One region of the Stenotrophomonas sp. STEN147 genome, then DNA from elsewhere that is predicted to be linked to it. Evidence: predicted binding sites of a transcription regulator. Region 1 holds the regulator's gene; the other holds the start of a gene.
What was found. The regulator FliA, encoded in region 1, starts transcription of late flagellar genes. The targets are predictions, from matches to a motif close to TAAAGTTTNNCNNNCNNNGGCCGATAA.
Positions count from the first base shown of each region.

Region 2: the regulator FliA is predicted to act here: its motif matches at 2,494-2,520, upstream of ACVOKU_RS09065 (methyl-accepting chemotaxis protein).

Region 1 is NZ_JBRRCG010000002.1:15,874-22,981, reverse strand. It holds gene flhA (flagellar biosynthesis protein FlhA) at 1-414, shown strand, start outside; gene flhF (flagellar biosynthesis GTPase FlhF) at 560-2,212, shown strand; gene ACVOKU_RS02955 (MinD/ParA family ATP-binding protein) at 2,199-3,086, shown strand; gene ACVOKU_RS02950 (RNA polymerase sigma factor FliA) at 3,083-3,826, shown strand; gene cheY (chemotaxis response regulator CheY) at 3,884-4,276, shown strand; gene ACVOKU_RS02940 (protein phosphatase CheZ) at 4,276-4,881, shown strand; gene ACVOKU_RS02935 (chemotaxis protein CheA) at 4,884-6,716, shown strand; gene ACVOKU_RS02930 (flagellar motor protein) at 6,863-7,108, shown strand, end outside.
Region 2 is NZ_JBRRCG010000007.1:6,011-13,118, forward strand. It holds gene ACVOKU_RS09065 (methyl-accepting chemotaxis protein) at 1-2,371, opposite strand, end outside; gene ACVOKU_RS09070 (NAD-dependent epimerase/dehydratase family protein) at 2,582-3,475, opposite strand; gene ACVOKU_RS09075 (KGG domain-containing protein) at 3,680-3,967, shown strand; gene ACVOKU_RS09080 (VOC family protein) at 3,978-4,328, opposite strand; gene ACVOKU_RS09085 (autotransporter domain-containing protein) at 4,551-7,108, shown strand, end outside.

The sequences.
Region 1 (7,108 bases):
CGCAAGATCGCCGAAGCACTGGTGGAGCACGCGCCGTCCAGCCAGGACCCGGCCACGCTCACCGCCGCAGTGCGCACGGCGCTCGGCCGCTTCATCGTGCAGGAGATCGCCGGAATGTCGGCGGAGCTGCCGGTGTTCACCCTCAACCCGCAATTGGAACGTGTCTTGCAGGAGTCCACGCAGGGCAACGGCGCCGCGCTGGAACCCGGGCTTGCCGAGCGACTGCATCAGAGTCTGGCCGAATGTGTCAGCAAGCAGGAAGCCCGCAACGAGCCCGCGGTCGTGCTGGTTCCCGGCCCGGTACGTGCCGCGCTGGCACGCCTGGTCCGTCACAGCGTTCCGTCGCTGTCGGTACTGGCGTACAGCGAAGTGCCGGAGGACAAGCGCCTGAAGCTGGTCGGAACGATCAGCTGACGCCGCCCACCGATGCGTCAGAAAACAGACACCACCTTCGAACCACCGCAACAGACAGATGCCAAGGGGAACCCGTTCCGTGCAGACCACCGACCACCCGCGTTCTCCCACCACCCCCCCGCCGTCCCCGTCCCGTGACCTCAGCATGAAAATCAAACGATTCGTCGCCGCCGACATGCGCTCGGCCATGAACCTGGTGCGCAAGGAACATGGTCCCGATGCTGTGATCCTGTCCAACCGCCGGATCGAGGAAGGCGTCGAGATCGTCGCCGCAGCCAACTATGACGAGAGCGCGGTGCAACGCGCGCTGGAAGCCTCGCGGCGCGACGTGGCTCCGCCGCCGCCGAAACCGCGCACCGCTGCGGATGCAGTGATCGCCGCGGTCACCCGTCGCCGCTCCGCGACACCGGCCCAGCAGCCGGTGACGGCCACCACATCGGCCGTGGCCGCCCTCGCCCGCGCGGCCGTCGGTGCCACCGGCCGCACCCTGGACAGTGCGGACGAGATCGTGCCCACCCGCGGCAGTTCCGGCTTCGCTGCCACCCTGGCGCGTGCCACCGTCAACGATCCGGCACTGCCGGAGCAGATCTTCGCGCCGTTCGCGAGCGCCGTCGCGGCTCCCGCCCCGGCGCCCGCCAACCGCGCCCGTTTCCTGATCGACCCGCCGCTGGACGAGCATCACGAATCCCCCGCGCCGGCAGTGCTGCCGCCGCCGCTGCCGATCACCGCTGCGGCCACTGCGCAGGCCGAGGCCGTGCACCCCGAACCGCCGTACGCGCAGGACGTCGCCGAGACCACGCCCGCCCCCATCGCGGCCGCCGAAGCGGAAACCGCGCCGGCGCCGGCCCCGCTCCTTGCCCCGGCACCGGTACTGACGGTGGTTGCACAGGACGATGCCGAGATCCGCCAGCTGCGCCACGAAGTGGCCGGCATGCGCCAGGTCATCGAGCGCGAGATGAACCGCTTCACCGACGAGCGCCTGCGCGGCTGCCCGGTGCGGGCGACCGCCCTGGACCTGATGGACGAGTACGGATTCGATGCCGGGCTGGCCCGCGATGTGGCCATGCAGATACCGCTGGAAACCGAAGCCCACCGCGGCCGCGGGCTGATGCTGGGCCTGATCTCGCGCAGGCTGCCGATCGCGCCGGTCGATCCGCTGGAAGAAGGCGGCGTGATCGCTCTGGTCGGTCCAACCGGGGCCGGCAAGACCACCACCATCGCCAAGCTCGCCTCGCGCTTCGCCGAAAAACACGCGCCGCGCGACGTGGCCCTGGTCACCACCGACACACTGCGCATCGGTGCCCGCGAGCAGCTGTACGGCTATGGCCGCCAGCTCGGCATCGCGGTGCATGAAGCCAACAGCGGTACCGACCTGGACCAGCTGCTGGAGCGGCTGAAGGACTACAAGCTGGTGCTGATCGATACCGCCGGCCTGGGCCCGCGCGACCGCGCCCTGACCGCGCAGCTGCAGTGGCTGCGTGCCGCCCGCCAGGTCCGCACTCTGCTGGTGCTGCCGGCCAATACCAGCTTTGGCGACATGGACGAGGTGGTGCGCCGCTTCGGCGCGGCCAACCTGCAGGGCCTGGTACTGAGCAAGCTGGATGAGACCGGCCGCTTCGGCAACGCCCTGTCAGTGGCGGTAGACCACGCGCTGCCGATCACCTGGGTGACCGATGGCCAGGACGTTCCGGACGACCTGCACCGGGCCAGCGCGGCCAATCTTGTACTTCGCCTTGAAGATTTGCGCCGAGCGGCCGATATGCCCTGCAACCCGGAGTTGAACCATGCCGTCGCGTGAGTACGCCAAGCTGACCAAGACCTTCCCGCTGTCGGCCACCCGCAGCGAGCCGCTCGGCCCTGTGCGCACCATCGCCGTGACCGGCGGCAAGGGCGGCGTCGGCAAGACCAACGTCTCGGCCAACCTGGCCGTGGCGCTGGCCGGCATGGGCAAGCGCACGCTGCTGCTCGACGCCGACCTGGGCCTGGCCAACATCGACGTGATCCTGGGCCTGAATCCCACCCACACCCTGGCGGATCTGGTCGCCGGCCGCTGCTCGCTGGAAGACGTGATCGTCGAAGGTCCGAACGGCGTGCTGGTGGTGCCGGCCGCGTCCGGTCGGCGGCACATGGCCGAGCTGGCCCCGGCCGAGCACATCGGCCTGGTGAACGTGTTCTCCGAACTGGAACGCGAGCTGGACATCATGGTGGTGGACACCGCCGCCGGCATCACCGACGGCGTGCTGACCTTCTGCCAGGCCGCACAGGACACGGTTGTCGTGGTCTGCGACGAACCGGCCTCGATCACAGACGCCTACGCACTGATCAAGGTGCTGTCGCGCGAGCGCGGCGTGGACCGCATCCAGGTGGTGGCCAACATGGTGCGCGACCCCAACGAGGGCCGCGTGCTGTATGAAAAGCTGACCCGGGTCTGCGAGAAGTTCCTTGCCGATGTCTCGCTGAACTACCTGGGCTGCGTGCCGCAGGATGACTGGCTGCGCCTGTCGGTGCAGCGCCAGCAGCCGGTGGTCAAGGCCTATCCATCCAGCCCGTCGGCCCTGGCGATCACCGAGATCGCCCGTCGCACCGCCCGCTGGCAGGCCCCCACCGAGCCACGCGGTGGCGTTGAATTCTTCCTCGAGCGCATCCTCAAGCAACGCGGGGTGGCAGCATGAAAGGCGCGGCCCAGTACAGGGAAGTCCAGCGCTCGGCGGCGACCGAGGTCATCGCCCAGCACTCGGACCTGGTGCGGCGCATCGCCCATCACCTGGCCGCACGCCTGCCGGCCAGCGTCGAAGTGGACGACCTGATCCAGGCCGGCATGATGGGCCTGATCGAAGCCTCGCGCAGCTACGACGCCGACCAGGGTGCCTCGTTCGAGACCTATGCCTCGATCCGCATCCGCGGTTCGATGATCGACGAGATCCGCCGCGGCGACTGGGTACCGCGCTCGGTGCATCGGCGTGCCCGCGATGCGGCCGCCACCATCCGCCGCCTGGAGCAGACCACGGGCCGTGCAGCCAGTGCCACCGAGGTGGCGGCGGCCATGGACATGCCACTGCCCGAGTACCTGCGGCTGATGGAGGACGCCTCGCGCGGCCAGGTCCTCAGCCTGGAATCGCGCATCGAAGACCAGGGCGAACTGGACACCGTCGCCCAGGGCGGACCCACACCGCAGCAGGTCCTGGAACGTGGCGAGTTCGGCCGCGAACTGGGCAAGGCCATCGGCCATCTGCCCGAACGCGAACAGCTGGTGCTCTCGCTGTACTACGAGCAGGAGCTGAACCTGAAGGAGATCGGCGCGGTGCTCGGCGTGAGTGAATCGCGCGTCTGCCAGATCCACGGCCAGGCCGTGCTGCGCCTGCGCGGCCGGCTGAAGATCTTCGAGGCCGCGGATGCCGGGCTTGAAGAATGAACATGCCCGCGGCGGCCACGGCCACCGCAGGCGACTGAACAACAAAGGAACTCCGCTTTGAACAAGAACATGCGCATCCTGATCGTCGACGACTTCTCGACCATGCGTCGCATCGTCAAGAATCTGCTGGGCGATCTGGGCTTCACCAACACCGCCGAAGCCGAGGACGGGCATGCCGCGCTGTCGATGCTGCAGAGCCAACCGTTCGACTTCGTGGTCACCGACTGGAACATGCCGGTGATGACCGGCATCGAACTGCTCAAGGCCATCCGTGCCGATGCCAAGCTCAAGACCCTGCCAGTGCTGATGGTCACCGCCGAGGCCAAGCGCGAGCAGATCATCGAAGCGGCGCAGAGCGGCGTGAACGGCTACATCATCAAGCCGTTCACCGCGCAGACGCTGGAAGAGAAACTGGGCAAGATCTTCGAACGCCTGGCGGCCAGCGCCTGATGGACGCCACGGTCGACAAGAACGCCCTCGCCCTGCGCCTGCAGGAAGCCCTCGACGCGCTCGAATCCGGCGACGAGAGCGGTTGGCGCCAGCGCATCGACGCCCTGGTGGCTGCACGCACGCAGCCGATGATGAGCGGCCTGTCGCGGCTGGCCCGCGAACTGGGCCAGGCCTTGGGAGAACTGCCGACCGTCCCCAGCGAGGCGGGCGAGCTGGACGACGCCTGCGCGCGCCTGGACCACGTCGTGGCGATGACCGAACAGGCCACGCACCGCACTCTGGACCTGGCCGAAGAGTGCCGCAGCCTCACCGAACAGCTGCGCGCCGAAGGCCTGCAGCCGGGGCAGGATGCGCAGCTGGAGCGCATCCGCCACAACCTGACCGAGATTGCCCTGACCCAGAGCTATCAGGACCTGACCGGACAGATCATCCGTCGCGTGGTCGGCATCGTCCGCCGCGTGCACGAAGGCTTTGGCGCGCTGGGCCTGCCACCGGAGCAGCATCGCACCGATCCGGCGCTGGCCGGGCCGGCACTGAAGGGACTGGACCGCCACGCGGTCTCTCAGAACGACGCCGACGACCTGTTGTCGGACCTGGGACTGTAAGCATGAGCGCGGTATCCGACGACATCACCGCCGATTTCATCATCGAGGCACAGGAAATCCTGGATCGCCTCGGCGAACAGCTGGTGTCGCTGGAACAGGCGCCGCAGGACGCCGACCAGCTCAACGCCGTGTTCCGTGGCTATCACACGCTCAAGGGCGGCGCCGGCTTCCTCGGCATCACCGCCATGGTCGAGCTGTGCCATGCCGCCGAAGAGGCACTGGGCGCCGCCCGCGCTGGCCAGGCGGTGCTGCAGCCGCATCACTTCGATGCCGCACAGCAATCACTGGACTACCTGCAATCGATGCTGGATGCCGTGTCTTCCGGCAATGAACCCGGCTATGCCCCACCGGACCTGATCGCCCAGTTCGACGTGCACGGCGCTGCTGCGCCGGCCGCCGCCGCGCCCGCAGCGACCGCGCCCGCCGCCGGCGACCTGATCACCGACGACGAGTTCGAGGCCCTGCTCGATCAGCTGCACGGCAGCAACGCCCCCACCGCGGTGGCGACGCCGGCCAAGGCCGACGATGGCCTGATCAGCGAGGATGAGTTCGAAGCCCTGCTTGACCAGCTGCACGGCGGCGCCGCCCCCGGCGCGAAACCCGTGGCTGCTCCGCCGGCGCCTGCGCCTGCACCGCCCGCACCGCGCCCCGCGGCCGCCGCTGCCAAGCCCGCGGCCAACAAGCCGGTGGCCGAGGCCGAGCACACCGTGCGCGTGGATACCAAGCGGCTGGATGCGATCGTCAACCTGATCGGCGAGCTGGTGCTGTCGCGCAACCGGCTCAAGACCCTGCGTGCGCGCCTGCGCGACGAGGAACTGGACCGCGCCGTGTCGACCCTGGACATCGCCACCGCGCGCCTGCAGTCGGCAGTGATGCGCACACGCATGCAACCGGTCGGCAAGGTGTTCTCGCGCTTCCCCAAGGTTGCCCGCGATGTCGCCCGCTCGCTGAAGAAGGAAGTGGACCTGGAGCTGGTCGGCGCCGAAACCGAGCTTGACCGCAACCTGGTCGAGGCCCTGGCCGACCCGCTGGTGCACCTGGTCCGCAACGCCATCGACCACGGCGTGGAGATGCCCGATCTGCGCGAAGCACAGGGCAAGCCGCGCATGGGCCACGTGCGTCTGTCGGCCCAGCAGGAAGGCGACTACGTCAGCATCGAGGTGCAGGACGATGGCGCCGGCATCGATCCGGAGAAACTGCGCGCGAAAGCACGCGAAAAGGGCTTGATCGACCCGGAGGCGGCGGCCCGGCTGAGCAGCGAGGAATGCCTGCACCTGGTGTTCCTGCCCGGCTTCTCCACCAAGCAGCAGGTGACCGACATCTCCGGCCGCGGCGTCGGCATGGATGTGGTGCAGTCGCGCATCCGCGAGCTCAGTGGGCAGATCCAGATCCAGTCGGAACTGGGCCGGGGCAGCCGCTTCCTGATCCGCGTGCCGCTGACCCTGGCGATCCTGCCAACCCTGCTGGTGCAGGCCGGCGAGGACGTCTATGCGCTGCCGCTGGCGCGCGTGATGGAAGTGCTGCATGCACCGCGCACCTCGCTGGGCTGGTTCGATGGCCAGGCGGTGCTGGATCGTCGCTCGCACACCCTGCCGCTGGTCGATCTGCGCCAGTGGCTGGATGTGACGCCCGCCGCCTCGGCGCTGCTCACCATCGTGGTGCTGCAGGCCGGCGAGGCGCGCTTCGGCCTGGTCGTGGACCAGGTCCGTGGGCGCGAGGAAGTGGTCATCAAGCCATTGCCGAAGGCCCTGCGCGGCCTGCGCGGCTACGCCGGTGCGACGCTGATCGGCGATGGCCGGATGGCCCTCATCCTCGACGTGGATGGCCTGCGATGACGCGCGCCGGGCTTGGCCCGGCGCTACCGGAAACGGCCCTGCGCGGTAGCGTCGGGCCATGCCCGGCGAACCAGAAACTGTGACTACCGTCTGTACGCGATCGACCGGTGTCTCAAGTCCCATTCACACACGCCGATACCGGACCCATGGATAGACTCAGCCTCATCGGACTCTTTCTCGCCCTGGCCTCGCTGGTCGGCGGCAGCATCCTCAAGGGCGCCGGACTGGCGTCCCTGTGGTCGCCTGCGGCGTTCGTGATCGTCATCGTCGGCACCATCGCCGCGATCCTGCTGCACACCGCACCTGCCGTATTCAGGCATGCCTTCCGGATCGTGCGCTGGGTCGTGCGCCCGCCGCACAGCGATCGTCGCGAGCTGATCCAGCAGATCGTC
Region 2 (7,108 bases), on a different contig from region 1:
CGGTCTGGTTGACCTGCTCGATGCCGGCCGACTGCTCGCGCGAGGCGGCCGAGATCTCGGCCATGATCTCGTTGACCCGCCCGACCTGGCCGACGATCTCCTGCATGGTGTTGCCTGCGCGGTGCACCAGCTGCGCACCGCTGCCGACCTGGGCCACCGATGCGTCGATCAGTCCCTTGATTTCCTTCGCCGCTGCGGCCGAGCGCTGGGCCAGCGCGCGCACTTCGCTGGCCACCACGGCGAAGCCGCGACCCTGCTCGCCCGCACGCGCGGCCTCAACGGCGGCGTTCAGGGCCAGGATGTTGGTCTGGAAGGCGATGCCGTCGATCACCGAGATGATCTCGGCGATGCGTTGCGACGAGGTTTCGATCTGCTGCATGGTCTGTACCACCTGGCCGACCACCTTTCCGCCTTCGCTGGCCACGTCCGCCGCCGATGCGGCCAGCGTGTTCGCCTGCAGGGCATGATCGGCATTCTGGCGCACGGTGGAGGTCAACTCCTCCATCGACGCTGCCGTTTCTTCCAGGTTGGCCGCCTGCAGTTCTGTGCGACGCGACAGATCGCTGTTGCCCGCGGCGATCTCGCCGGCCGCCAGGCGGATGCTCGCCGCTGACTGCTGGATCTGGCCGACGATATGGGTCAGCTGTTGCGCGGTGCTGTTGGCATCGTCGCGCATCACCGCGAACACGCCGTGGAAGTCGCCCTGCATGCGTGCACTGAGGTCGCCGGCGGCGATGGCGCGCAGCAGCGTGGAAAGCGCCGCGAGGTTGTGGTCGCTGGCCTGCATCATCGCGTTCAGCGTGGTCACCATGCGGCGGAAATCGTGCTCGAACCGCTCACTGTCACCACGCACGGCAAAGTCGCCGGCGGCAGCAGCGGCGGCCAGCTGCTGGATCTGCTCGTTGATCGCCGCCAGGTTGCTCTTGGTGGTGGCCATGGCGGCGGTGAACACCGCCTTCTCGCCCGGCAGCGGCTCCATGTCCACGCTCAGATCGCCCACCGCGTAGCGCTGCATCACGTCCACCAGGCGCTGGGTGACCGCATTGCTGGACGCCACCAGCTGATTGCTGTCGGCCACCATGCGACCGTACTCCCCCGGGAAGGCCGCCGCGTCCATCCGGTAACTGAGCTCACCCGCATCATGGCGGCGTGCCATCTCCGCCTGCGCCGCCATCACCGCCTGCAGCTGTCCCCGCATGCCCTGCATCGCCTCGAGCAGGCGCCCGACCTCATCGTTGCCGCGCGCCGGCAGCGCGGTGTCCAGCTTGCCCGCCGCCACGTCACCTGCAACGCGTACCGCCTGTGCCAGCGGCCGGATCGCCAGCTGGCGCAGCAGCAGGTAGACGCCTGCGCTCAATGTCAGCGCGGCCAGCACGCCGACCAGCAGCGTCAGCCACAGCAGTTGGCGAGCCTCGGCCACGATCACCGCATGCGGCACCACCACACCCAACGCGAAGCGCTGCGGGGCCTCGCCAACCCGCAGAGGCACGTACAGGCGCACATTGCCGGCGGCATCCGGCTCGAACGCTTCGACGGTCCTGTCGGCCGCGATTCCGGCCAGCATGTCGCGGGTGAAGGCATCGGTGCGCGGCTTGCCGATCTCGGCGGCATCGGCCGAAGCCAGGACCACGCCCTTGGGCGAGAGCAGTTCAACGCGGCCTGCTCCCATCGGCGCAAGCGTCGCCAGATGCTTCTGCAGCGCCGCCAGCGAGAAATCGACGGTGAACACGCCGAGGAACGTGCCGTTCTCCACGATGGGCGTGCTCAGGGTGCTCATCAGCACCTTCTGGCCGGCGATCTCATAGGCATAGGGCTCGCTCACCTTGGGCAGCTTGTCGCGGCTCGGCCCCATGTACCAGTCACCGGACCCGCTGGCGGTGTCGGTGTAGTCGGTCATCACCGACTGCTGCGGTTTGCCATCCTGCCAGGCCCAGTAGCTCATGTAGCGACCGGTGGCGTCATGTGCCTCGCTGTTGACGAACTCCGCGTCCTTGCCATCGAAGGCATCGGCCTCCCACATGGTGCTCTTGCCCAGCCACTCCGGGTGCGCGCGGAGCTGTTCGCCGAGCACGGCCGCCAGGCTGGCACGATCAGGCTGGTCGCCCCGCGAGCGCTGGGCCAGGACGGCCTCGACCATGGCATCGTTGCTGGCGAAGGCGGTGCCCAGATCGGCCGCGACCTGGCGTGCTTCGGCCTGCGCCTCGCTGGCCATGGTCTGCCGCGATGCGTTGATCAGGCTGGCACTGGCCTGGCGGTAGATCAGAAAGGCGGTCAGGCCGAAGCACAACAGCGCGATGGCAGCGGTGCCCAGCATCAGCTTGTGGGCGATGCTGCCCGGACGACGGGCAGCGGCGGAGCGGGAAGACGGCATGGGAGGGTCCGCAAGACAGGTCAGGACATCCGGCACCGCGTTGGCGCCGCGCTGGTGCGCGATCCCTCGCGCGGCGACCTGTCTGCGCCGGGCGATGCCCGGCACCGCAAGGGCGCACCGGGTTAGCGGCCGGTCCGCGGCGTTGTTGAGCCGTTGCCCTGCGTCAAACTGAATACACTCAGCTTCGGATGGCCTCCAGGCGGGGCGAACCTACTCGACCACCCGGTCCTTCAGCCACTGCGTGCGTGGCAGCACTTCGATGCTGCCTGCCGCATACTGCTGCAGTACATCGTCCGGACCGTAGCGCGGCTGCCAGCCCAGCACCGCAACCGCACGGCTGCCGTCGTACACGCGGTCGATGCTCAGCGGCAGTGGCCAGCCGCGGCGCTCGAACTCGGCCAGCAGCTGCGGTGCGCGCCGCGCCAGCACCCGGCGTGGCTGGGTGGCCAGTTCCAGGCAGTCCTCGCGCCGGAAGGGGGTCGGCGCGCAGGCGATGTAGCGCTGGAACGGTGCGCCCGCGTTGTGCAGCAGCGCGGCATGCGCGCTGGCCACATCGCGTGCATCCAGGCCCCGGTGCAGGCGGAACATCGCCATGCGCTCGGGAGGCTCGGGGAAGCAGCGGCCCATGCGCAGCACGCGCACGGCGAACGCCTCCGATGCCGCCGCTTCGGCCAGCGCCTCGGCCTGCAGCTTGGTGCGGTGGTAGATGGTCCTGGGCAGGGGTTCAGTGTCTTCGTCGATCCAGCGGCAACCGCCCGCCACCACGGCATGGCCGTACAGGGCGGTGGTGCTGGTCAACACGAAGCGTCCGACGCCAGCATCGCGCGCCAGCCGCAGCAGCTGCGCGGTCGCCTCCACGTTGATCTGCTGGAACACCGTGTCCGGCACCAGCCCGACATGCGGTGCATGCAGCGCAGCGGTGTGAATCACCGCATCCACGCCGCGCACGGCACGCTCCAGTGCCTTCGTGTTGGTGACGTCGGCAATGATGCGTGTAGTAGCGAACGGGCTGCGGTCCAGCCCGATGACTTCATGGGTGGCCGCCAACGCGCCGAAGATCGCGCGTCCGATCCGCCCGGAACTTCCGGTCAACAGAATCTTCATTGAGTCCATTCACTCAACAGCGCCCGGGAGCTACCGGGATGAACCGATTCTAGGCGTGGCCTGTGTCCGGGGCGATAGCAGCGCTGCGCAAGTGCAGCGTCAACGACAAGCAGGCAGAACGTGAAGACCGCGCGCCATCTGCGGACGTACCGTTAGCCTGCCGTCGGCAAGCATGAGGCTCCGCCACGCCGAGAGAGACCCCCTATGGCCAGCAGCAACCGCGGGTTCGCGTCGATGGACCAGCGCATGCAGCGCGCGATCGCCGCCAAGGGTGGGCGCGCCGCCCATGCCTCCGGCAACGCCCATGAATTCAGTCCCGCCGAGGCGCGCATTGCCGGCCGCAAGGGAGGCGAAGCCATCAGCCGCGATCGCCAGCACATGGCCGCGATCGGTCGCGAAGGCGGCCATGCACGCCGCGCCCGCGCACAGCAGCAGCGCCAGCAGTCCGACCAAGGTCCACGGGATCGCGACGAACCGGGTCAGCAGGACTGAGCGACGCGCCTCAGCCGTGGCTGAGCAGGTTCAGCAGGCGCCCGAACGGGTCACGGACGAAGAACCGACGCACGCCCCATGGCTCCTGGACAGGACCATACACGACATCAATGCCGGCGCTGCGGATGCGTTGCAGAACCTCATCCAGATCGTCCACCTCGATCGACAGGTCCGGCACCGGCGTCCCCGACCCGCCCTCGCTGGCGAAGCTGAGCTGCGCAGGCGCAGTGTGCTGCCCGGCGTAGGTGACGATCCAGCCATGATCCATCACCACCGGCATGCCGAGGATGCCGCCGTAGAACGCGGCGGCGCGCGTCGGATCGGGTGTGGCGATGTTGGCGACGATGCGTCTGACAGCCATGACGTTCCTGTTCAATGAGGGGCAAAAACGAACTGCGCGACCGGCCGGCACACCGTCAACCTTCAGGGACGCGTGTACAGACTGATGCGGCAGGGTGCGAAAAGTGTGGCTTTCGTCACGAAACATTAACGCGTTAACAAAATTCCCGTCACATCGCTGGGGGTGAAACGCATCCAGGACAGTTAGCGGCTGGGTAGACCGTCAATCAAGGAAGTTTGCCTGATGAATCACCCGCTGCATGGCCGTTCGTCCCGCTCCCGTTCCCCCTTGCAACGCCCGCTGGCACTCGCGGTGGCCAGCTCCCTGCTACTGGCAGCCGCCCTGCCGGCAATGGCCTCCGATTCACTCGATGCCTGGCAACAGCAGCGCCAGCTGCAGGCGGCGTGGGCCCAGCCGGGCCATGCACAAACGGACGCAACCGTCGCTGCTTCGGCGCAGGCCACGTCCACCCCGGTCCTGGGCAATGCGGGCGACGCCGCCAGTTGGCACAGCGACGAGTTCAATGCCGACTGGGGCCTGGCCGCGATGGGGGCCGACCATGCCTATGCCCGCGGCCTGACCGGCCAGGGTGTACGCCTGGCGCTGTTCGATTCCGGCTCGGCGCTGGCCCACCCGGAATTCGCTGGCCGCAACACCACCAGCATCACCATCGGCCCGGACTGCGCGACGGCGGGGATCGTCGCCGGCGAAGGGGCCTGCGCGCAGACCCGCGGCGAACAACCCGGCTACAACTATTACGGCCTCGGTGCCGGGGTGCCGGCGGCGCTCGCCGGTCGCCTGATCGCGGCCGGCCTGCCCTACGGCTTCAGCTACGCCGATCATGGCACCCACGTGCTGGGCACCATCGGCGCCAACCGCGACGGCACCGGCATGCATGGCGTGGCCTTCGGTGCCGACCTGACGGCAGCGCGCGTGTTCGGTGACACCTACTATGAGTGGCGCCTGGATCCGGATGGTTTCTATCGCCCCCGCGCGGTGTACCGCACCGACCCGGACGACGACGCCGTACTGGACATGTATGCGCAGATCCAGGCGCAGGGCGTGCGCGCCATCAACCACAGCTGGGGCATCTCGACCCGCAACATGAGTGCCGCGGCGCTCGACCGCCAGTATGCCGCGATTGGCGCGGATTACGACGTCTACGGCAGCATCTACGCAGGCAGCGACGCTGCCCCCGGGTCGACCCTGATCCAGGTGTGGTCGGCCGGCAACGGCAGCGGGGCCGTCGCGGGCATCACTGCGGCCCTGCCCCGCTGGAAGCCGGAGATCGAACCCTACTGGCTGGCCGTGGCCAACGTGCGCCAGCCGGTCGCCGACGATGGCGAAACCGACTATGTGCTCGACGACAGCTCCAGCATCTGCGGTGCCGCCGCCAACTGGTGCATCTCCGCCCCGGGCACCGACATCGCCAGCACCATCGTCTCCGGTGAGATCCAGGGACGCATCGAGGAAACCAGCGAGTACCTGCGGCTGATCATCGACAGCGAGAACACCGAGTACACCTACGGCCTGAAGACGGGCACCTCGATGGCGGCGCCGCACATCACCGGCGCCCTCGGGCTGCTGTTTGAGCGCTTCCCCTACCTGGACAGCGCACAGGTCCGCGACGTGCTGCTGACCACCGCCCGCGATCTGGGCGATCCGGGCATCGATGAGATCTACGGCTGGGGCATGGTCGACCTGCGCAAGGCCATCGAAGGCTTCGGCTCGCTGCGCGTGGACACCGATGTGGTGATGAACCAGAAGGCCGGTGGCCTGAAGGTCTGGGAAGGCGAGGCCTGGGATGACTGGACCAACGACATCGGCGGCCCCGGCAAGCTGACCAAGTCCGGCATCGGCTGGCTGCGCCTGAGCGGCGACAACAGCTTCAACGGTGCGGTGGTGAACGATGGCGTCCTGGAATTGAATGGCGCCAACTCGCTCACCTCGGCAGTGGAGGTGAAGGGCGGCCAGTTCCTGCTCAACGGCTCGCTGGTTTCCACCGCCCTGAACACCACCGGCGGCGTCAGCACGGTCAGCGCCGGCGGCGTGCTTGACCACAGCAACCTGGTGGTCGATGGCGGCGTGGTCTCCTTCAACGGCACGCAGGCCGGCGGTAATACCACCGTGGGCGCCAACGGCCTGCTGAAGGGTGTCGGCACCCTGGGTACCACCCGGGTCGACGGCATCATCGCGCCGGGCAATTCGATCGGCACCCTGACCGTCAACGGTGACTACGCGCAGGGCGCTACCGGCGTGTTCGCGTCCGAACTGGCGCCGGGAGGCCGCAGCGACCAGCTGCACGTCACCGGCACCGCCGCGCTGGACGGCACACTGGTCGCGCTGCCCGAACCGGGCGTGTACTACCTGGGTGAGCAGTTCAACATCCTGCGCGCCGACGGTGGCATCAACGGTCAGTTCGCCCGTACCGACTTCAGTGCATTCTCGCCGTTCCTGCAGTTCAGCCTGGCCTACAGCGCCAATGGTGCGCGCATCGACGTGACCCGGGGTGCGCTGCTGGCCAGCGCGGCCACCACGCGCAACCAGCGCGCCGTCGCCGGCGTAGCCGACGGTCTGGCGATCAACCAGGGCCTGCCCCGGCCGCTGACCCAGCTGTTCCCCGCCCAGGTCGGCGCCGCGCTGGACGGCCTGAGCGGCGAGCTGCATGCCGCCACGCCGCTGGTACTGGTCGAGAGCAGCCGCTACGTGCGTGATGCAGCCTTGTCGCGACGTGCGGGCAATGCGTCGCCGGGCAGCACCGGCGACGCGACCGGTGCGTGGGTGCAGGCAATCGGCGGCAA